DNA from 3 places in the Klebsiella sp. Sb-30 genome. Region 2 is predicted to be linked to each of the others. Evidence: predicted binding sites of a transcription regulator. Region 2 holds the regulator's gene; each other region holds the start of a gene.
The links. Region 2 encodes CRP, which controls carbon source genes, mostly activating them, when cyclic AMP is high. Its sites were predicted from a motif close to ATGTGANNNNNNTCACAT; they were not measured.
Positions count from the first base shown of each region.

Region 1: a site for CRP is predicted at 4,639-4,656, ahead of deoC (deoxyribose-phosphate aldolase). Genes of this name have one in related genera too.
Region 3: a site for CRP is predicted at 3,465-3,482, ahead of AC236I_RS08935 (arabinose ABC transporter substrate-binding protein). Genes of this name have one in related genera too.

Region 1 covers NZ_CM172749.1:4,587,377-4,594,979, forward strand. The annotation lists gene deoD (purine-nucleoside phosphorylase) at 143-862, opposite strand; gene deoB (phosphopentomutase) at 966-2,189, opposite strand; gene deoA (thymidine phosphorylase) at 2,242-3,564, opposite strand; gene deoC (deoxyribose-phosphate aldolase) at 3,721-4,500, opposite strand; gene AC236I_RS21460 (metal-dependent hydrolase) at 4,970-5,749, opposite strand; gene AC236I_RS21465 (patatin-like phospholipase family protein) at 5,746-6,819, opposite strand; gene AC236I_RS21470 (DUF1328 domain-containing protein) at 7,070-7,231, opposite strand; gene osmY (molecular chaperone OsmY) at 7,486-7,603, opposite strand, start outside.
Region 2 covers NZ_CM172749.1:433,532-441,134, forward strand. The annotation lists gene AC236I_RS01950 (putative adenosine monophosphate-protein transferase Fic) at 1-103, shown strand, start outside; gene pabA (aminodeoxychorismate synthase component 2) at 148-711, shown strand; gene argD (bifunctional acetylornithine/succinyldiaminopimelate transaminase) at 801-2,021, shown strand; gene AC236I_RS01965 (YccS/YhfK family putative transporter) at 2,011-4,089, opposite strand; gene crp (cAMP-activated global transcriptional regulator CRP) at 4,142-4,774, opposite strand; gene AC236I_RS01975 (OsmC family protein) at 5,081-5,485, shown strand; gene AC236I_RS01980 (phosphoribulokinase) at 5,566-6,432, opposite strand; gene AC236I_RS01985 (YheU family protein) at 6,468-6,686, opposite strand; gene AC236I_RS01990 (hydrolase) at 6,683-7,603, opposite strand, start outside.
Region 3 covers NZ_CM172749.1:1,909,323-1,916,925, forward strand. The annotation lists gene AC236I_RS08920 (DUF2766 family protein) at 1-172, shown strand, start outside; gene AC236I_RS08925 (MFS transporter) at 221-1,783, opposite strand; gene AC236I_RS08930 (non-heme ferritin-like protein) at 2,226-2,729, opposite strand; gene AC236I_RS08935 (arabinose ABC transporter substrate-binding protein) at 3,624-4,604, shown strand; gene araG (L-arabinose ABC transporter ATP-binding protein AraG) at 4,667-6,181, shown strand; gene araH (L-arabinose ABC transporter permease AraH) at 6,196-7,176, shown strand; gene otsB (trehalose-phosphatase) at 7,338-7,603, shown strand, end outside.

The DNA of each region.
Region 1 (7,603 bases), 1.2 Mb from region 2:
CTTATCCGGCCTACAGATTCGGCACCATTTTGTTGGCCCGGTAAGCACGAGAATAGCGGTTACGCCCTATCCGGCCTACAGATTCTACGCGGTTTGCCAGGCCCGGTAAGCGCAGCGCCACCGGGCAATAGCCATACAACTTTTACTCTTTATCGCCCAGCAGAACGGATTCCAGCGCGATTTTGATCATATCGTTGAACGTCGTCTGACGCTCAGCCGCAGTCGTCTGTTCATGCGTGCGAATATGATCGGAAACGGTGCAGATAGTCAGCGCTTTCGCCCCGAACTCCGCGGCTACGCCGTAGATACCGGCGGCTTCCATTTCCACGCCCAGGATGCCGTATTTTTCCATCACGTCGAACATGGACGGATCCGGGGTATAGAACAGGTCTGCGGAGAAGATGTTACCGACGCGGGCATCAACGCCCAGCGCTTTTGCAGCATCAACCGCGTTACGCACCATGCCGAAGTCAGCGATAGCGGCGAAATCATGATCTTTAAAGCGCAGACGGTTGACTTTGGAGTCGGTGCACGCGCCCATGCCAATCACCACATCACGCAGTTTCACATCAGCACGTACCGCACCGCAGGAGCCCACGCGAATAATCTTCTTCACGCCGAAATCGGTGATCAGCTCTTTGGTGTAGATGGAGCAGGACGGGATACCCATACCGTGGCCCATGACGGAGATCTTGCGGCCTTTATAGGTACCGGTAAAGCCCAGCATGCCGCGCACGTTGTTCACTTCACGCACGTCTTCAAGGAAAGTTTCCGCGATGTGCTTCGCGCGCAGCGGGTCGCCCGGCATCAACACGACGTCAGCGAAATCACCCATTTCTGCATTAATATGAGGAGTTGCCATCTTCAGTTCCTTTTATATTGTTGTTTTTGCCGGGCGGCGCCTGCGCCTTGCCCGGCCTACAAAACCGTAGGCCCGGTCAGCATAGCGCCACCGGGCAATGACCTTAGAACATGGCCTTGCCATATTCCATGTCGGACGTACCAAAGTATTTCGCCAGGGTCTGGCCGATATCGGCGAAGGTTTCACGGTGGCCCAGCGAGCCCGGTTTAACTTTCGGGCCGTAGACCAGTACCGGGATGTGCTCACGCGTATGGTCAGTACCCTGCCAGCTCGGGTCACAGCCGTGGTCAGCGGTCAGGATCAGAATGTCATCTTCACCCACCAGCTCCATCAGCTCCGGTAGACGACGGTCAAACAGTTCCAGACCCGCCGCATAACCGGCGATATCGCGACGGTGGCCCCAGGAAGAGTCGAAGTCCACGAAGTTAGTGAAGACGATGGTCTTATCACCCGCTTCTTTCATCTCTTTGATGGTCGCGTCAAACAGTGCATCGAGGCCGGTCGCTTTCACCTTTTTGGTGATCCCGCAGTTGGCATAGATGTCTGCGATTTTCCCAACGGAAACCACGTGGCCGCCTTTCTCGTCAACCAGCTTTTGCAACACGGTCGGCGCAGGCGGTTCAACGGCCAGATCGTGACGGTTGCCGGTACGCTGGAAGTGGCCCGGTTTATCACCCACGAACGGACGCGCGATAACGCGGCCAATGTTGTAGCCACCTTCAGTCAGTTCCTCACGGGCGATTTCGCACAGCTCGTAGAGTTTATCCAGACCAAAAGTCTCTTCGTGGCAGGCAATCTGGAACACGGAGTCAGCGGAGGTATAGAAAATCGGCTTGCCGGTTTTCATATGTTCTTCGCCAAGCTCATCCAGAATCACCGTCCCGGAGGAGTGACAGTTACCGAGATAGCCCGGCAGGTTTGCACGTTTAACCAGTTTATCCAGCAGCTCCTGCGGGAAGCTGTTCTGATGGTCACTGAAGTAGCCCCATTCGAACAGAACCGGTACACCGGCGATTTCCCAGTGGCCGGACGGCGTATCTTTACCGGAAGAGAGCTCATGCGCCCAGGCGTATGCGCCAATGACGTCCGCACTGGCGTCCATCCCGGCAGCGATTTTGCCGGTCGAGCCCTCGTGAGCTTTGACCAGCCCCAGACGGGTCAGATTAGGCAGATTCAGCGGGCCTTTGCGACCATGGTCAGCCTCGCCCTTAGCGCAGGCTTCAGCAATGTGGCCCATAGTGTCTGAGCCGACGTCGCCAAAGCGAGCGGCATCTTCAGTCGCACCGATGCCGAAAGAGTCCAGCACCATAATAAATGCACGTTTCATATTATTCTCCGTACCTTTTGCGCTGCAAAAAAGCGATCAGATCAGTATACCGTTATTCGGTGATTCGGCGATAGACCGTCGGGGTTTCTTTCGGCGCCTTATCGTCCAGTTTAATTGCCGCTTTGACGGCTTTCGCCGCTTCCTGCCAGCTGGCTTCGTCTTTAGCATGGATAACCGCGAGCGGACGCTGTCCGTCAACGCTGTCACCCAGGCGCGCCATGTCGGTAAAGCCGACGCTATAGTCAATCGGATCGGACGCCTGGCGACGACCGCCGCCCATCGACACCACCGCCATACCCAGCGCCCGGGTGTCCATTTCAGCGACAAATCCTTCACCATCAGCGTAGACCGCTTTGCTCAGCATCGCGGTAGGCAGATAGTTATCGTAGTTCTCGACGAAATCGGTCGGCCCTTTTTGGGCGGCAACCATGCGGCCAAAGAGTTCCGCCGCTTTGCCGTTATCCAGCACCGCCTGCAGTTTCGCCCGTGCGTCGGCGTCATCCTGGGCCAGCTTGCCGGAAATCAGCATTTCCACGCACAGCGCCATGGTCACATCAAACAGACGCGGATTGCGGTATTCGCCGGTCAGGAAGCGAACCGCTTCACGGACTTCGACGGCGTTCCCGGCGCTGGATGCCAGCACCTGGTTCATATCGGTCAGCAGCGCGGTAGTCCGCACGCCGGCACCGTTGGAAACGCCAACGATCGCTTCGGCAAGCGCTGCGGAGAGTTCGTAGGTCGGCATAAAGGCGCCGCTGCCTACTTTAACGTCCATCACCAGCGCATCCAGGCCTTCCGCCAGTTTTTTCGCCAGAATCGAGGCGGTGATGAGCGGGATGGAATCCACCGTCGCGGTAATATCGCGGGTGGCATAGAAACGTTTGTCGGCAGGGGCCAGCGAACTGGTCTGCCCGATGATGGCGACGCCAACATCTTTAATAATGCCGCGGAAACGGGCGTCATCCGGGAAAATATCGAAACCCGGAATGGCTTCCAGTTTGTCGAGGGTGCCGCCGGTATGACCGAGGCCGCGCCCGGAGATCATCGGCACATAGCCGCCGCAGGCGGCAACCATCGGGCCAAGCATCAGCGAAGTCACATCGCCCACGCCGCCGGTAGAGTGTTTATCGACAATCGGGCCGTTCAGATTGAGGCTTTTCCAGTCCAGAACGGTTCCTGAATCCCGCATTGCCATGGTTAACGAGACGCGTTCTGGCATAGACATATCGTGGAAAAAGATGGTCATCGCCAGCGCCGCGATCTGCCCTTCAGAAACGGTGTTATCACGGATCCCGTTGATGAAAAAGCGAATTTCGTCATCGCTCAGCGCATGGCCGTCACGTTTTTTACGAATAATTTCTTGTGCGAGAAACAAGGTAACCCCCTGAGGAATAAGGTCAAATTCGGCGGGCGGCGTTATCTGCGCCCGCGCTAAGATCCTGTAGCCCGGCCGAGCGTCGCGACGCCGGGAATCTCCCGGCGTCGGCGCAGCTGCGCCTCATCCGGGCTACGGTTTTGTCACCGTGACGCCTTAGTAGCTGCTGGCGCTCTTACCGTCGCCGTGCCCCAGCGCTTTCAGCAGGCTTGCCAGCAGGCTGGATGCGCCGAAACGATAGTGGCGAGAATCCGCCCAGTCGGCACCGAACAGTTCATCGGCAATGGCCAGGAACTGCTGCGCATCTTCAGCGCTGCGGACGCCGCCCGCAGGCTTAAAGCCAACGGTTTTCTGTACGCCCATATCGCGGATCACTTCCAGCATGATACGTGCGCTTTCCGGCGTCGCGTTTACCGGGACTTTACCGGTCGAGGTTTTGATGAAATCCGCCCCGGCTTTAATAGAAATTTCAGAAGCTTTACGAATTAACGCTTCTTCTTTCAGCTCACCGGTTTCGATGATCACTTTCAACAGCACGTTGGCCGCCGCGCAAGCCTCTTTACAGGCCTTCACCAGATCGAATCCGACCTGCTCGTTACCCGCGATCAGCGCGCGGTACGGGAATACCACGTCAACTTCGTCCGCGCCATAAGCGATAGCCGCACGGGTTTCCGCCAGCGCGATATCGATATCATCGTTACCATGCGGGAAGTTGGTGACCGTGGCGATACGGATATCCGGGGTGCCTTGCGCGTTCAGCGTTTTACGCGCGATCGGGATAAAGCGCGGATAGATGCAGATAGCCGCTGTATTCCCTACCGGCGTTTTTGCCTGATGGCACAGAGCGATCACCTTTTCATTGGTGTCATCGTCATTCAGCGTGGTCAGGTCCATCAGTTTCAACGCGCGCAGGCTGCTTGCAGATAAATCAGTCATTTTACACTCCGACGGCTTATTGCCGGTTCAATAGTTTGTTCACCTTGCGAGTCTGTTACTATTGTAACATCACCTCGCCGTTACACTTCGACATTCATCACAGTTAATGAAAACTCATAGAGAATTTGCATTACTGTAATGTGACATAAGTCACCTTTATGAGTGCAGTATTGCGCTGCAAAACGCCATGTTTACTTTAAGCATAATCAAAATCCGCAGACGCAACTGAATGTTAATATAATAACATAAAACCACAGGATACCTCGACAACAGCGAGTGCATTTTGTGCTAAAAATTGAAAAACAGGCAATAACCACTGAAAAATAAGTAAGTTACTAAAAAAAAGGAAATGATGAAATTATAACATCCGCAGAGGAGTGAGAAAGGGAGGTATCCGGGAATACCGGCGATGAAGCCGCAGCCTCTTCACCGCGGCTGACGCACGAGCGTCATCACTGAGAGTGGGACGTCACAGGGTACAGAACAACGCTTTCGTATTGTGAATCAACGCATTGGCAATGACATCCGCAGGTTCCTGCCGCAGTTCACATAGCGAGGCAAAGACACGGGCCACCTGCTCGGGCCGATTTGGCTGCCCCTGAAAACCATTGAGCGGCATATCCGGCGCATCCGTCTCCAGCAGCAGTGCCGATAGCGGTAGACGCGCCATGACATCACGCGTTTTACTGGCGCGTGGGTAGGTTATGGTTCCGCCGACGCCAATTTTATAACCTGCCTGAACGAAACGTTCCGCTTGCTGCAGGCTTCCCGCGAAACCATGCACCACGCCGGTTCTCGGCAGGGCATGTTTTTTCAGCAGCATCGCCAGCTTATCGTGAGTACGTCGGGAGTGCAGAATCACCGGCAGATCGTAACGCTTCGCCAGCCGCAGCTGCGCTTCCAGCATGACCTGCTGGCGCTCAAACTGCGGATCGTCACGATACAGATCGAGCCCCGTCTCCCCCACCGCGACCAGCTTTCGGTGGCGTTGGCGCAGGCACTCCTCCAGGCGCTCAAGACTGCGCTCATCATGCCGCTCGATCGCAATGGGATGCAGTCCCACGGCGGCATAAATCGCTTCATGCTGCTCCGCCAGCGCTAATACGCGGGGGAAATTTTCCGCTTCAATGGCCGGAACAATTATCTGCGTCACCCCGGCTTGCGCCGCCCGGGCAAGACTCTCGGCGGCATGGCCGGCGAAGGGCGGGAAATCAAAATGACAATGCGTATCGATAAACGTCCACGTCATGCCAGATCCTCGTTATCAAAGCTGGCATCATTAGCCTGCGGGGCGGTCACGAAAGTGGCCGGGTGAGAATCGTTGGCGACGGAAGCCGCCGGCACCACAACCGAGGCCGGCTGCGTGATTCGCGGCAGATGACGCACCAGCGGTGGACGGTCGGCCAGCATTTTGCCGACCGTCGCGAGGAAATAACGTCCGCACTGTCGCCCGGTCTTGTAGTCTTCCAGCAGCGCCGGTAAACGGCTTCCCAGCGCCATACTTTTAAGCGGTTTCTGCGGATAAATTTCCAGGATGCGCAGCTTACCCGGCGGCTTCTCAATAAACTGTTGGGTAGTGCGATAGGTGGCCTCGTGATGCTGGACCAGGTTCACAAACGGCTGCAGGCTGCTTTCCCCCAGCCAGCGCTCCATTCGCTTAAACCACTGCGGGGTATAGAACATCTGCGAAGGCACCGTACGGATAACCACGATGGTTTGCGCCCCGCGTCGGGCCGCCTCCTGTACGGGAATCGCATCGCTGACGCCGCCATCCAGATAGCTGATGCCGTCCAGCATGACGCCGCTGCGATAGAAACCGGGGATCGCGCTGGAGGCGCGGATCAGATCGAGCCACGTGGTCTGGGTGGGAGCAAAATAGTCTGGCGTATAATCATCGCCCCGGCAGGCGCACATCCACAGCTCTTTCCCCAGGGCGAACTGCTCCTCCGCATAGCTCATCGCCAGCGGCATTTTTTGCGCCGTGGTCTCCACCAGCCAGTCAAGATCGATGAGATTACCGCCGCGGACAAAACGCATAGGATCGAAAAATTCCCGGGCCGTGGTGTAACGGGTGATGACCTTGCGGGCGTAGCCCTGCTGGTTGCACATGTAGGCCGACAGGTTCTGCGCCCCGGCGGATGTCCCCAGCATAATGTCAAAGGGGTTGAATCCCGCGCGCATAAACTCATCCAGTACTCCGGCGGTAAAAATACCTCGCTGACCGCCACCCTCGCACACCAGGCCAAGCTTGCCCGGAAGAAATGGTTTGACAGACAACGGCGCAATGTTGCCAAGCGTTACGGGAATTCGATGTCCCACCCTGCTTTCCTGTTATGTTTTATTGTACCAGCCCAAAATCATTCGGTAGGGTCTCCCCCCGGCGCTCCCGGCCCGTCGGGCGGCATTCACCGCCCGCAAGGGATCTGAAATCCTGACATCCATCGCCGCGCCGTCCTGCAATTATTACCCCCCTGAAACCACGAAAGCCAGTCCTGAGGACTGGCTTTATGTAAAACGCTATGTCATTAAAACGCCTTTCGCGTCTTGCGCGGCAGGGAAAGACCGCTTTCTATGGGCGCCGGCGCCCGGTAAACAGGCTAACCAGGAACAGAATAATACCGACGACAAAGACGATTTTTGCAGCCCAGGCAGCCGTACCCGCCAGGCTACCAAATCCTAACGCGGCGGCAATCAGTGCAATGACCAGAAAAATAATGCCCCATCGAAACATAATGTGCTCCTTACCATAGTGGATAACGGTCGCTTTTCTGCGCGCTCAGGCCGCGCATAAATCAACCCTGTCATGCTCTTTTTCTTCACTCGTCATACGTCGAATTGCTGGTGGTCGGGCGATGCCCGTGTTCCTCGATAAAATGACCTGAATAAGCGCCAGAGGATTCATTTGTTTACCTCCCGCATGTCATTCAACGCATAATTCAAAGAGTTGAATAGTTAGCGGGAAATAACGTTATTAAATGAATGGGTTTATTTAACGCTGAGATTATTTTCTACGTTTTTAACACCAGAAACGGCTTTGGCAATGTCTGCCGCGCGATCCGCCTGCTGACGTGAATCAACGGTTCCGGATAAATGTACGGTCCCG
Region 2 (7,603 bases):
GGATATCGACCCCGATAGCTGGAGCCAGGCTAACCAGCTGGGGGCGATGGGCGATCCCGAACCCCTTGAGCGGATCTTTCGCAAAGTGGTAAGCGAAGCGTGAGAATCTGAGTAGAATAGCCCGGTTTTATTCTTTCCGGAGCCGCTATGATCCTGCTTATCGACAACTATGATTCTTTCACCTGGAACTTGTACCAGTACTTCTGTGAACTGGGGGCGGAAGTGCTGGTCAGGCGCAATGATGAGCTGACGCTTGAGGAGATCGCGGCGTTGATGCCGGAGAAAATCGTGATCTCTCCCGGGCCCTGTACGCCAAATGAGTCAGGCATTTCGCTGGCGGTGATTGCTCGTTATGCCGGTCAGGTTCCGCTGCTGGGCGTTTGTCTTGGCCATCAGGCCATCGCCCAGGTCTTTGGGGCCACTATCGTGCGAGCGGCGAAAGTGATGCACGGCAAAACTTCTCCCATCTATCATAACGGGCAGGGGGTCTTTCAGGGGCTGAATAATCCGCTGACCGTTACTCGCTACCACTCTCTGCTGATTGATCCCGCGACGCTTCCTGAATGCTTTGAGGTGACGGCCCGCAGTGAAAGCGGAGAGATTATGGCGATTCGCCATCGGGAGTGGGATCTCGAAGGGGTACAGTTCCACCCGGAAAGTATTCTCAGCGAGCAGGGACATCAACTGCTGGCAAACTTCCTCAATCGATGATTTGTAGTTGCCATTGACTGATTTTTTATGCATATTTTGTGATTAGATTATCACAATAATGACCGCATAACGAAGAAGGATGGCATGACATGGCAACTGAGCAACCGGTAATTACCCGCGCCACATTCGATGAAGTTATTCTGCCGATTTATGCACCGGCAGAATTCATCCCGGTCAAAGGTAAAGGTAGCCGCGTATGGGATCAGCAGGGCAAAGAGTACGTTGATTTCGCGGGCGGGATTGCGGTGACGGCGTTAGGTCATTGTCATCCGGCTCTGGTCGCGGCGCTGCATGAGCAGGGCGAAACCTTGTGGCATACCAGCAATGTCTTTACCAACGAGCCGGCGCTGCGTCTGGGTCGTAAGCTGGTGGAGGCCACCTTCGCCGAACGCGTGGTGTTCATGAACTCTGGCACCGAAGCGAACGAAACGGCGTTCAAGCTGGCGCGCCACTACACCATTACCCGTCACAGCCCGTATAAGACCAAAATCATCGCCTTCCATAATGCTTTCCACGGCCGTTCGCTGTTCACGGTATCGGTGGGCGGGCAGCCAAAATATTCTGATGGCTTCGGCCCGAAACCGGCGGACATTATCCACGTGCCGTTTAACGATCTGCATGCGGTTAAGGCCGTTATGGACGATCATACCTGCGCGGTGGTTGTGGAGCCGATTCAAGGAGAAGGCGGCGTGATGGCGGCGACGCCGGCGTTCCTGAAAGGACTGCGCGAACTCTGCGATGAGCATCAGGCGCTGCTGGTGTTTGATGAAGTTCAGTGCGGCATGGGGCGTACCGGTTCGCTGTTTGCATATATGCACTATGGCGTGACGCCGGACATTCTTACCAGCGCCAAAGCGCTGGGCGGTGGCTTCCCGATCAGCGCCGTACTGACCACCAACGATATTGCCAGCGCATTCCACGCCGGTTCCCACGGTTCGACTTACGGCGGTAACCCGCTGGCCTGCGCCGTGGCCGGGGCGGCATTTGACCTGATTAATACCCCGGAGGTGCTGGAGGGCGTGAAGGCGAAGCGCGAGCTGTTTGTGCAGCATCTCCAGCAAATTGACGCGCAGTTTGACCTGTTCAGCGATATCCGCGGTATGGGGCTGTTGATTGGCGCGGAGCTTAAGCCGCAGTATAAGGGCCGGGCTCGTGATTTTCTCTATGCCGCGGCAGATGCCGGCGTGATGGTGCTGAATGCCGGGCCGGATGTGATGCGCTTTGTCCCTTCGCTGGTCATCGACGAGCAGGATATTGCCGAAGGCATGGCCCGCTTTGCCCAGGCGGTAAAGCAGGTTCTTAACGCTTAATCGCGCGTAGCCAGATGCCGTGATGCGGGCGCTGACGCCATGCCACCGAGGAGATGGTGTGCATGGTGTTCAGATGGTCGAGGATCCGCTGCAGATGTTGCTCCATCGTACTTAACGGCCCCCGGCTCACCTCCACATCCTGCGACTCCATAATATTGACATCGCCAGCGCTGCCGGGACCATCGGAATCCAGCCGCTGCTGGCAACGCTGGAGCGCAATCTCACAAGATTCCAGATAGCGTCGGGCCAGCTCCGGCGTCAGCATCGTATGCTCGCGGGCCAGGGTGGTCATCGCGTTGATATGCTCAACAATAAACTGGCTGTGGGTGACCCACAGTTTCATGTCGTCAAGATAGTGTGTGTTAAAACCGGGTTCCTGCATGGCCTGATTCAGCGAGTTATACAGCGAGTTATGCGCCTGATTGACGCGCATCCGGCGATAGGCCAGCGCCGGAGCCTGATGATCGTCGCTAAGAATCAGCCTGATCGCTTCCTGATCGGCTTCCAGCGCGTCGTGAGCGTTCTTACGCAGTAGCCCGCTTTGCCATTGCGGCCATAGCCAGACCATGCCGCCAAAGGCGATAAGGCAGCCGATAAGCGTATCGATAAGCCTGGCGACAATATACTGCTCGCCGTTGAGCGTCAGAAGCTGCAGGGTATACACCGCCGTCACGGTAAAGCCAACCATCGCCCAGCCATAATGCTTGCGGATAATCAGGTAGCTCAGCAGCGTGACGAGCAGCATCGCGGAGAGCGTATAACCCTCCGGGACATGGAAGTGCAACGCCAGTCCGGCGATGGCCAGACCGGCAAGCGTACCTGCCGCCCGATGGACGATACGTACCCGCGTCGCGCCGTAGCCGTTTTGGGTTACAAAAAGCACCGTCATCAGGATCCAGTAAGGCTTGGGAAGGTTCAGGGCACTTCCCATCAGGCTCGCGGCCGTTAACATCACGCAGATACGCGCAGCGTTACGTAACGCCGGTGATTTTAACGAGAGATAGTTTTTTAGCGCGGGCAGCAGCGGCAGACGGCGCTCTTTATCCGCCATCAGGTTGCGAGCGTACAGCGGGCGCTGGGTACGCAGCACCCGGGCTATTCGGCTGAAGTGCCAGGCGCAGAACTGCCCTACCGGGTTGTCCGGATGCTGCCAGGCAATTTTCTCCAGCGCGCCGATCTGCTTATCCATGTTAAAGCGCCGCGGATAGCGGTGGTACAGGATGTCATCGGCCAGCACCCGCAGGCGAGCGGCAACGGTTTGCGCGTTCCAGCGGATCACCGCCTCGGCATGGCTGCGTTCTACCAGTTTTTGTACTTCTTCGGGTTGGTGCAGGCTGACGGAGATATGTTCCTGCAAATCCAGCGCCATCTGAAACGCCCGCAGCAGGCGCTTGTGGTCATTGCGCTGGTTCGCCGCCAGCATATGCATCTGCTGGTAGCATTGGGTGATCAGGTCCACCACCTTCTGCTGGCGCGTGAGCAGCGGCGGCAGTGAAGTGGTGGGATCGATATGCTGGGTCAGCAGGCTGTATTTGGCTTCGCAGTAGTTAGCCAGCTCGCGATAGAGCAGGCTCAGCGATTCGCGCAGCGGCTGCTCGCGCCATAGCCAAAACCAGAACCAGTTAAACAGACCGTACCACAGCGTCCCGAGGGCGTAGATCAGCAGTGGCTCCCAGACGGGCATGTTTCCGGCAAGGCTCAGGGTAAAGATCGCGGCAATCAACGAAGCGGGCAGAAGCCTGGCGTGCAGAGAGCTGATCTCCGCCGTCACGCCGAGCAGCAGCGCCAGGCCGCTGAGAATCAAAGGTAGCGGGATCGCCTGCTGAAGCAGAAGCTGGACGACCAGACTGCAGCCGGCGAACAGCGAACCGCCAATAATCAAGCGTTTAAAAAAACGTTTGTGCGGCGTATCCAGACCGGCGACGTTACAGCAGGCGGGCACCAGCGAGAACAGCAGACCTTGCTGTAAATGACCGAGGAGGAGGCCGATTGCGACAGGCAAACACAACACCAGCGTTTGCCGCAGTGCATAGTTGACTTCCGGGTGGTAAATCAGCCTGCGCCACATAGAGGGAAAACAAAAACGGCGTATTGCGCAAGCAATACGCCGTTTTATCGACTTAACGCGTACCGTATACGACGATAGTTTTACCGTGTGCGGAGATCAGGTTCTGATCTTCCAGCATCTTCAGGATACGGCCAACGGTTTCGCGGGAACAGCCAACAATCTGACCAATTTCCTGACGGGTAATTTTAATTTGCATACCATCAGGGTGGGTCATCGCATCCGGCTGTTTTGCCAGGTTCAACAGCGTCTGAGCGATGCGCCCGGTGACGTCGAGGAAGGCAAGGTTACCCACTTTTTCTGAGGTCACCTGCAGACGGCGAGCCATCTGCGACGACAAGCGCATCAGGATATCCGGGTTAACCTGAATGAGCTGACGGAATTTTTTGTAGGAGATTTCGGCCACTTCACATGCGGTTTTCGCACGTACCCAGGCGCTACGCTCCTGGCCTTCTTCAAACAAGCCTAATTCACCGATGAAATCGCCCTGGTTGAGGTAAGAGAGGATCATCTCTTTACCTTCTTCATCCTTGATGAGCACAGCCACAGAGCCTTTGACGATGTAGTACAACGTTTCTGCTTTTTCACCCTGGTGGATCAGCGTGCTTTTAGATGGGTACTTATGAATGTGGCAATGAGACAAGAACCATTCGAGGGTAGGGTCTGTTTGCGGTTTGCCAAGCACCATGCGCGGTTATCCTCTGTTATAAGCTATCTCCGGGTGCCGACACTACACGGCATCCGGGCATGCAATCGTATTGTTTCCCTATGCCTGGGAAACGGGCTGGTGATTTTTCTTCAGCCTGTAATGTGAACTCCTCTGCATACATGCAGTACATCAATGTAATACTGTAGCATCCCGACTGTTTTAGCATAGCTTTTGCCGCATGTCTCCTGGTGTCTCGCTTCAGCATGATGCAGGTCGCCTTCCGTTGCGAGAATTGTTATGTACGCGTAATCTGTCAGGAAAATTGCAACCTTGGAGTTAAATTTTATGCAAGCTCGTGTGAAATGGGTTGAAGGGTTAACCTTCATCGGAGAGTCGGCGTCAGGTCACCAGATTCTGATGGACGGCAACTCCGGAGATAAAGCGCCAAGCCCAATGGAGATGGTGCTGATGGCGGCGGGCGGATGCAGCGCGATCGATGTCGTGTCTATTTTGCAGAAAGGTCGTCACAACGTGACTAACTGTGAAGTCAAGCTGACGTCTGAACGTCGGGAAGAGGCGCCGCGTCTGTTTACCCATATCAACATGCATTTTATTGTCACCGGCAAGGAGCTGAAAGATGCGGCCGTCTCCCGTGCGGTGGATCTGTCGGCGGAGAAATACTGCTCGGTGGCGCTGATGCTGCAAAAAGCGGTGAACATCACCCATTCGTTTGAGGTGGTAGAGGCGTAATGCCAGATACCCGGTGGCGCGATGCTTACCGGGTTGACACCGTCTTGCAGGCCGGCGCAAGCGTAGCGCCGGCCGCGAATTTAAATTGCTTTACCTTCCATCAAACGCTCCACCAGCGGCGTCATGATGAGCTCCATCGCCAGCCCCATTTTCCCGCCAGGCACCACCAGCGTATTGATATGCGAGATAAACGAGCCCTGTAGCATCGCCAGCAGCCAGGGAAAATCGATATCCGGTAGGTTGCGGAAGTGGATCACTACAAAGCTTTCATCCAATGACGGAATGCCCTTCGCCGCAAACGGGTTGGAGGTGTCGACAGTGGGGACGCGCTGGAAGTTGATATGGGTGCGCGAAAACTGCGGTGTGATGAAGTTGATATAGTCTTCCATTGAACGGACCACGGAATCCATCACCGCTTCACGGGAGTGACCTCGTTCACTGGTATCGCGGATGAGCTTCTGAATCCATTCCAGGTTGACGATAGGCACCACGCCAACCAGCAGGTCGACATTCTGCGCGACGTTATACTGCGGCGTGACAACCCCGCCGTGCAGCCCTTCATAAAACAGGACATCGGTCGGTTCCGGTAGCGGTTGCCACGGTGTGAATGTGCCCGGTACCTGATTCCACGGCACCGCCTCATCATAGGTATGCAAATACTTGCGCGACTGGCCGCTACCGTTACGCCCGTACTCAAGGAAGGTGTTTTCCAGCAGGCCGAAGTCGTTGGCTTCCGGGCCGAAGTAGCTGATGTGTTTCCCCTGATCGCGCGCTTTGCGGATCGCCATGTCCATTTCCGGGCGGGTATAGCGATGGAAGCTGTCGCCTTCTACCTCCGCGGCACGCAGATTTAGCTGGGCGAAAATTTTACGAAAGGCGAGGCTGGTGGTCGTGGTTCCCGCGCCGCTGGAGCCCGTGACGGCAATCACCGGATGTTTGGCAGACATAACAACTCCCAGATTAAACGATGTGTGGCGCCGCCTTAGCCGTGAAACTGCTTGCGGGGCATGATGTTGACCGTCTCGTGCAGTTCTGACCACACCAGCACGGCTTCTCCGCTTTTCAATTGCTGTTTGACGTCGGCGACTTTATCCGCCAGCGAGCGTTCATGTTCACCATAATCGGTGCCTTCACGCAACACAAAGCTTTCGATCAGGTTATCCAGCGTTTCGGGATCCAGATCGTGCCAGGGAATAATCATTTTTGTGCTCCCAACCAACGGGTTAACCAGTCCGGGATACGCTTTTCCAGCCACATTTCCGGTTTGCGCAGCGTGCCGCCGACGAATCCGACGTGTCCGCCATTTTCGGTCAGCTGATACTCGACGTTTACCGGGAGCTGCTCTTGCGGCGGAATGGAGTGGTGGTCCATAAAAGGATCGTCCTTCGCATGAATGATCAGCGTCGGTTTCGTAATGTCGCTGAGGCGCGGCATGGCGCTGCACTGGCGATAGTAGTCCAGCGCATCGGCGAATCCGTGAATCCTGGCGGTGATCATATCGTCAAACTCGCGGATGCGGCGCATACCTTTGAGCTGGCGGAGATCAACCGGTAGCGAGCCGGGATAGGCTTTCAGCTTACGCGCGGCGTTGGCCTTTAACAGATTGAGCAGATAACGCTGATAGACCCGGGAAAAGCCCTTGTCCATATGATAGCTGCAGGCTTCGAGCATGAACGGGGCTGAGACAATAACCGCGGCATCAAGCGGGACATTATCGCCTTCTTCGGCCAGCAGGCAGCCCAGCATATTCCCGCCCAGCGAATAGCCGACGGCAGCGGTCGGCACCGCACCCCATTCGCGTTGTAGCCAGTGCAGGAACCAGCGGCCATCTTCGGTTTCACCCGAATGATAGATGCGGTTATTGCGGTTGGGTTCGCCGCTACAGCCGCGGAAATGCATCACCACGCCCAGCCAGCCGCGCTGCATGGCTGCATGGATAAGGCCATGAGCATAGGGGCTGTGCAGGCTACCCTCCAGCCCGTGGAACACCACCAGTCGCGGTTTGTGTTGCGCCCCGGCGGGGTCTTCGCTCCACGCCAGATCGACAAAATCACCGTCCGGGAGCTCAAGTCGCTGCCAGTGCGGCGTGAATCCCAGCTTACGGCGAATCAGGCGCGG
Region 3 (7,603 bases), 1.5 Mb from region 2:
CGTCATTGATGTCATCGCCCCTGTTGAAGTCCGCGAAAAAATGACCACGCAGCTGAAAGCCATCGATTTTGCCAGCCATCCGGCTTCGGCCGATCCGGTGACGCTGCGCGCGGTCCAAAAAGCGATTGCGCTGATTGAGCTTAAGTTTACGCCGCAGGGTGAAGCACACTAAGTTGTTTCGCCCCGCTATCGCTGTCGATGGCGGGGCGAAAACCAGACGTTAATGAGAGATAGCGGCCCTTGCCGACGCCGGCTGTTCATCTTTAAATAGCTTACTGTTGCCCCAGCACTCTTCATAACGATGGCCGACTAAATCCTCCACGATAATACGCACATCGGACGGGATATCGCTAACCTTACCCCCTGCTTTAATCCGCGCCACTTCCTGCAATACGACCAGGTGCGCTTTGCGATCCAGTTTCATCTGCTTGCTGAAGACAATGGCTGCCAGCGCCAGCAGGATCACGCCGCTACAGAACACCACCGCAATGGCGGTCACGGCGCTTTCTGGTTGCGTATGCGCTTTCGACTGGAACCCGTAAAAGCTGAGAATAGCTCCCATCGTGAAGACAATAATCGAACGCAGGATTTTTCCGGAGAAGGTCATGGCGCCCGCGTAGATCCCTTCGCGGCGGCGGCCGGTATAGATCTCATCAACATCGGCGAGGAAGGTGTAAACGGTCCATGGAATGTAGTACACGCCGCCGGTACCCAGGCCAAACAGCACCGTGATCCCAAACATCAGGATGGTTGCCAGATGAGCGGGCAGATGGAAAAACCACAGCGAGGTGTACAGCAACACGGAGAAAATCACGATGCTCAGCGCCAGAATATAGGGCTTGCTGAATCCCTTTTTCACACACAGGCCGATAAACAACGCCGTAGAGAGCAGCTGCAGAATCGAGTTCAGGCTGTTCAGCCCGGCGACCATCGCCGGATCGTGCTGCAGGACAAAGATAACGAAGTAGGTAAAGATCGAGGCAAACAGCCATTCTGCGCCGAAACCGCAGAGATACATCCCAAGATGTTTGCGGAACACGCGTAGATAGAAGGTTGAACGCATATCCTTCGCCAGCATCAGCAGGGTCGTGAGCAGGCCTTTTTTCTCATTCACGCGAACTTCTTCTTCACGCGGGCGCTCCCAGCTGCAAAACCACAGGCAGGAGATGGCGATAATCAGAATAACCCCGTAGGTCAGCCCGGTCAGGAAGAACGGTGTGGCGGAGTCTTTGCCGTACAACAGGATAAACTGACCTGGGATGAACGCCGCCAGGAAGTTGGCAAGCTTGCCGAAAATGGCTTTATAGCCGGTCAGTTTAGAGCGTAATGAGAAGTCGTCGGTCATTTCGGTGGCTAAGGTTTCATAAGGCACCATGACTGAGGTATAAATAATCTCAAAGACGACGTAGGTGCAGAGGTAGTACCAGAAACCCAGCCCCTCAACCCACAGCAGCGGGTAAAACATCATCAGCGGGATGCCGATCAATAAAAAGAAACGTCGGCGTCCGAAGCGTTTGCCGAGCCGCGTTTTACCGAAGTTATCGGTCAGGTAGCCCATTAACGGATTGCTGATCGCATCGATGATGCTGGCGACGGAGAAAATGAACGACGCCTCAATCAGCGTCAGTCCGCAGAACGTGGTGTAGAAATAAAGTAGCCAGGCGCCGCTGATTGCCAGCGCGCCGCTCCCCAGTAAATTACCGCCGCCGTAGGCTAGCTGATGGCGTAACAAAATCGGTCTTCCCTGCAACCCTTGTGAGGTTGAAGCCGCGTATCCTGCCATTAATATAAACCTCATGTTTTAAATTTTTGAAACGCTGTTTTTATATTCTTAAAGTCGATGGCGAAAAGTGATCGCCGTCACTAATCACCCGCTGCGCCATTTCCCAGAGCAGGAATGCGATCGGCTTAAAAGTTTTTAATGCTTTTCAGGAATAAGAACGGCGCCTGAACGGCGGAAATGATGTGTCAGAAACAGCGATCGCTGGAACGTTATCCGCGATGGACGGAGGCGTGAAGTGGAGGGATTGATGATCCGGTGTCGTTTATTCGCGCAGCGGAACGGTGGCCATACGGCGGTCTGCAGGGCATCGTCCGGCGGGTTTTAGTGCCAACGCTGCGCGGTTGCGCCGGCCAGGGCGATCGCTATGCTGCGATGCGAAAGCCGTTCTCTCGGGATCCATACTCGCTGAGAGAACGGTTGATGTGATGCCGGCGCGATGGCCTTAATCCTGGCGGCGTGTCACCAGACTGAGCAGGCGGCGATCGGTCTGAAGCATACCCAGGCCGGCTTTATCCGCGTTACGAACCTCTTCAAGCACGCTTTGCAACAGCACGCCGTCCTGCTGCTGCTCTTTCTCCAGCAGCGTCAGGAAGCGCCAGGTGGTGTCGTCGCGTTGCGCTTTAGCCTCTTCGGTCAATCCGGACAGCATGCTGCTACGCTGTTCATAATCGGCCAGGGTGGTGGTAAACAGATCTTCGAGGGAGTGACAGTTATAGCTGTAGCTGCCTTCATTTTTGACGATCGGCCAGTTTCCGCCGGTCTTCATAAAATCGAATACGCGCATCATCTGCGTCACGTGGGATTGTGCCCGGGAGCGCAAAAAGATGGCGGTGCCGTTCAGACGGTGCTGTTCGCACCATTCGCTGAGATGCAGATATAAATTTGAGGCATGAAACTCAAGGTTCATCTGATTATTGAGTTTTTGAGCCATTCCTGAAACGACCATAAAAAATATCCTTATTAAGCTGGAGGTATCATTCACGCGTCGGGAATCTTCGCCGGTGAACGATAAAATGCGAGACTCTTTACGCGTAACATTGTCGGCAAAATAATGAATTTGCACTTTCCCTATGTGTATCGGTAATTAATTAGCGCCTGCCGATATATATAGAATACCCTCAATAATAGACTAAGAAAACTCTCAAGTGCATCTGTTTACGTTTCGTTACAACATCCTTATAAAGCGTGTTGTTTTTGTCTTTTACTTGATTTTAATATCCATATCTTGATGATTTTATTGAATTTATTTTTATGGCTTTTTTTATGATATGGATGATGCCTACGACATATTAATTAAATATGAATTTAATCCTGAGGTCATAATTCGGTCATGTCGCATCAACCATTCGGTAAAAAAGAAATCACGAGAAATGATTGAGTGACGTCATTTTTACAGGACCAGATAAGCGGGATGATGAGGTGTATTCTGTTATTAACGGTAATAAAATTCTCCTGTGCGATATTTCATCTTGTGAGAAGTCGTATCGGTAAGGGAAACGGCTGAAAAAGGGGGCACAGCACTTTCGGGACATCTCCTGAGAGCAGGCGGCGGTAGCGACAAGGATAAGTCTGCTGATGATATGGATAATATTGCTATGTGCAGGGCTAATTGTCTGACAATTAGCTCTTTTTTTATGTCATTTTTCGCTAAATCTATGCACGCAATTACTGTAATTCCGCGATGTGATAATGCTCTCGTATGGAGAATTGATTTCCAGTTATTACTTAATGAACAACGGCAGTTCGGTGTGCAATTTTTCTAATGCCTTGTTTTACGTCCGATAAAAAAATTAAGTCCGATACTTCCCTACAGAAAAGCGAAATAAAGCTGGAGTTTACCATGCACAAATTTACTAAAGCGCTGGCGGCGATCGGTCTCGCTGCGGTTATGTCACAATCAGCTATGGCTGAAACGCTTAAACTCGGATTTCTGGTCAAACAACCGGAAGAACCCTGGTTTCAAACCGAGTGGAAATTTGCCGATAAGGCCGGCAAAGATTTGGGCTTTGAGGTAATTAAAATTGCGGTCCCGGATGGTGAGAAAACCCTGAATGCCATCGACAGCCTGGCGGCCAGCGGGGCAAAGGGCTTCGTTATTTGTACACCTGACCCGAAACTCGGGGCGGCGATTGTCGCTAAAGCGCGCGGATACGATATGAAAGTCATCACCGTCGATGACCAGTTCGTGAATGCGAAAGGTAAACCGATGGAGAGCGTACCGTTGGTGATGATGGCCGCCAGTGAAATTGGCGCCCGTCAGGGGCAGGAGCTGTACAAAGAGATGCAAAAACGCGGCTGGGATGTGAAGGATACCGGCGTGATGGCGATTACCGCTGATGAACTCGATACCGCCCGTCGTCGTACCACGGGTTCCATCGACGCGCTGAAAGCGGCCGGTTTCCCTGACCAACAGATCTACCGCGTGCCGACTAAATCCAACGATATCCCGGGCGCCTTCGACGCCGGTAACTCGATGCTGGTACAGCATCCTCAGGTGAAGCACTGGCTGATCGTGGGGATGAATGACAACACCGTACTGGGCGGCGTGCGCGCCACCGAAGGTCAGGGCTTTAAAGCCGGGGATGTGATTGGCATTGGCATTAATGGTGTGGATGCGGTTAACGAACTCTCCAAAGCGCAGGCGACCGGTTTCTACGGTTCTCTGCTGCCTAGCCCGGATATCCACGGATATAAAACCAGCGAGATGCTCTACAACTGGGTCACAAAAGACGCAGAACCGCCGAAATTCACTGCGGTCACCGATGTGGTGCTGATCACGCGCGACAACTTCAAAGAAGAGCTGGCGAAAAAAGGGCTGTAAGGCCTGGTTGACCCTGCCTCCCGCAGCCTGCGGGAGGCTGAGCATAGAAGAGCGGAGTTGTTATGCAACAGTCTACCCCTTATCTCTCATTTCGCGGCATTACCATGACCTTTCCCGGCGTTAAGGCGCTCTCCGATATTAGCTTTGACTGCTATAGCGGACAGATCCACGCCCTGATGGGGGAAAATGGAGCCGGAAAATCGACGCTGCTGAAAATTCTCAGCGGCAACTATATTCCTACCGCCGGCGACCTGCAGATAGACGGCCAACCGCGCGTATTCAGCAACACTACCGAAGCGCTGAACGCCGGAGTGGCAATCATTTATCAGGAGCTGCACCTGATTCCGGAAATGACCGTCGCGGAGAATATCTACCTCGGCCAAATCCCGCATAAGTACGGCTTAGTGAACCGCTCGCTGCTCAACTACGAAGCGCGGCTGCAGCTGGAACATCTGGGGCTGGATATCGACCCGGAAACGCCGTTGAAATACCTCTCCATCGGCCAGTGGCAGATGGTTGAGATTGCTAAGGCGCTCACCCGTAACGCAAAGGTTATCGCATTTGATGAACCGACCAGCTCTCTTTCGGCGCGCGAGATCGACCATCTGTTTCGCGTCATCCGCGAATTGCGTGAGGAAGGGCGCGTGATTATTTATGTTTCGCACCGCATGGAGGAGATTTTTGCGCTCAGCGATGCGATCACCGTGTTTAAAGATGGCCGCTACGTACGCACCTTCGATGATATGCAGACCGTGAGTCATGACGCGCTGGTGCAGGCGATGGTCGGGCGCGAGCTGGGCGATGTTTACGGCTGGAAACCGCGTGAGTATGGCAAAGAGCGTCTGCGCCTGGAGCAGGTCAAAGCGCCCGGCGTCCGCAGGCCGGTAGATCTGTCGGTGCGCAGCGGGGAAATCGTCGGCCTGTTTGGGCTGGTCGGGGCCGGGCGTAGCGAGCTGATGAAAGGGTTGTTTGGCGGAACCCGTATCACCGGCGGTCAGGTGTATATCGACGGGCAGGCGATCGATATTCGCAAACCGGCACAGGCTATCGAGGCCGGAATGATGCTGTGCCCGGAAGACCGCAAAGCGGAGGGCATTATTCCGGTCCATTCCGTACGCGACAATATCAATATCAGCGCGCGTCGCCGGCATATTCACGCGGGCTGCATCATTAACAACGGCTGGGAAGCGCACAACGCCGATCGGCATATTAAGTCGCTTAATATCAAAACCCCGGGCCCCGAACAGCTGATTATGAATCTCTCCGGCGGCAACCAGCAGAAGGCGATTCTGGGACGCTGGCTGTCGGAAGAGATGAAAGTGATCCTGCTGGATGAGCCGACCCGCGGCATTGATGTGGGCGCTAAGCATGAAATTTATAACGTTATCTATGCCCTGGCGGCCTCCGGTGTCGCCGTCGTTTTCGCCTCCAGCGATTTGCCCGAAGTGCTCGGCGTGGCCGATCGTATCGTGGTGATGCGCGAAGGTGAGGTGGCGGGCGAACTGCTGCATGATGATGCCAATGAACAGCAGGCGTTAAGCCTTGCGATGCCAAAAGTGAGCCAGGCGGTCGCCTGAGTAAGGAGTCAATAATGTCCTCTGTTACTACCCCTAATGCCCGCCAGAGTTCGTTTAGCTTTGCCCGAATCTGGGATCAGTTTGGCATGCTGGTTGTTTTTGCCGTGTTGTTTATCGGCTGCGTGATTTTTGTACCCAATTTTGCCTCGTTTATCAATATGAAAGGGCTGGGGCTGGCGATCTCAATGTCCGGTATGGTGGCCTGCGGCATGCTGTTTTGCCTGGCGTCCGGGGATTTTGATCTGTCGGTGGCATCGGTCATCGCCTGCGCTGGCGTAACGACGGCAGTGGTGATTAATCTGACGGAAAGCATGTGGATAGGGATTGCCGCCGGTCTGCTGCTGGGGGCAATCAGCGGGCTGGTTAACGGCTTCGTGATTGCCCGGCTGAAAATTAACGCCCTGATCACGACGCTGGCCACAATGCAGATTGTGCGCGGCCTGGCTTATATTATCTCCGACGGAAAGGCGGTCGGCATTGAAGATGAGCGCTTCTTTACCTTAGGCTATGCCAACTGGTTTGGCCTGCCGGCCCCGATCTGGCTGACCGTCGCCTGCCTGATTGTTTTTGGTTTACTGCTCAACAAAACCACCTTTGGCCGCAATACGCTGGCTATCGGTGGCAATGAAGAGGCGGCCCGTCTGGCGGGGGTGCCGGTGGTGCGGACCAAAATTATTATCTTCGTGATCTCAGGCGTGGTTTCTGCGGCCGCCGGGATTATCCTCGCCTCGCGCATGACCAGCGGCCAGCCGATGACCTCGATTGGCTATGAGCTGATCGTTATCTCAGCTTGCGTGCTGGGTGGCGTGTCGCTGAAAGGCGGGATCGGTAAGATCTCTTATGTGGTTGCCGGGATCCTGATCCTCGGCACCGTAGAGAACGCCATGAACCTGCTCAATATCTCGCCGTTCTCTCAGTACGTGGTGCGCGGGGTGATTCTGCTGGCGGCGGTTATCTTCGACCGTTATAAACAAAAAGCAAAACGGGCTGCTTAATAATCCCCCAACCTTTTAGTCTAATCCCTGATTATCGCCAGCGCCCGCTACGCTGGCGATAGCTATCAAAAATGGCGATCCCGGTCACACTGTCTATACTTACATGGCTAACAATCCGTTAACAACCAGCGTTGTGCTGGCCATGAAAGGAGGAGAACAGGGTGGCTGACAAGATATCTGTACCGCCTGTGCCAACCGAACATCATGCATTTTTCTTTGACCTCGACGGCACGCTTGCCGATATCAAACCTCATCCCGATCAGGTTGTTATCCCCACACAGGCGCTTCAGGCGCTGCGGCAGCTTGCGCAGCAGCACGGTGGGGCGGTGGCATTGATTTCAGGGCGCTCAATGGTTGAGCTTGATGCGCTTACCCATCCATACCGGCTGCCGCTGGCCGGTGTTCACGGGGCAGAACGCCGCGATAT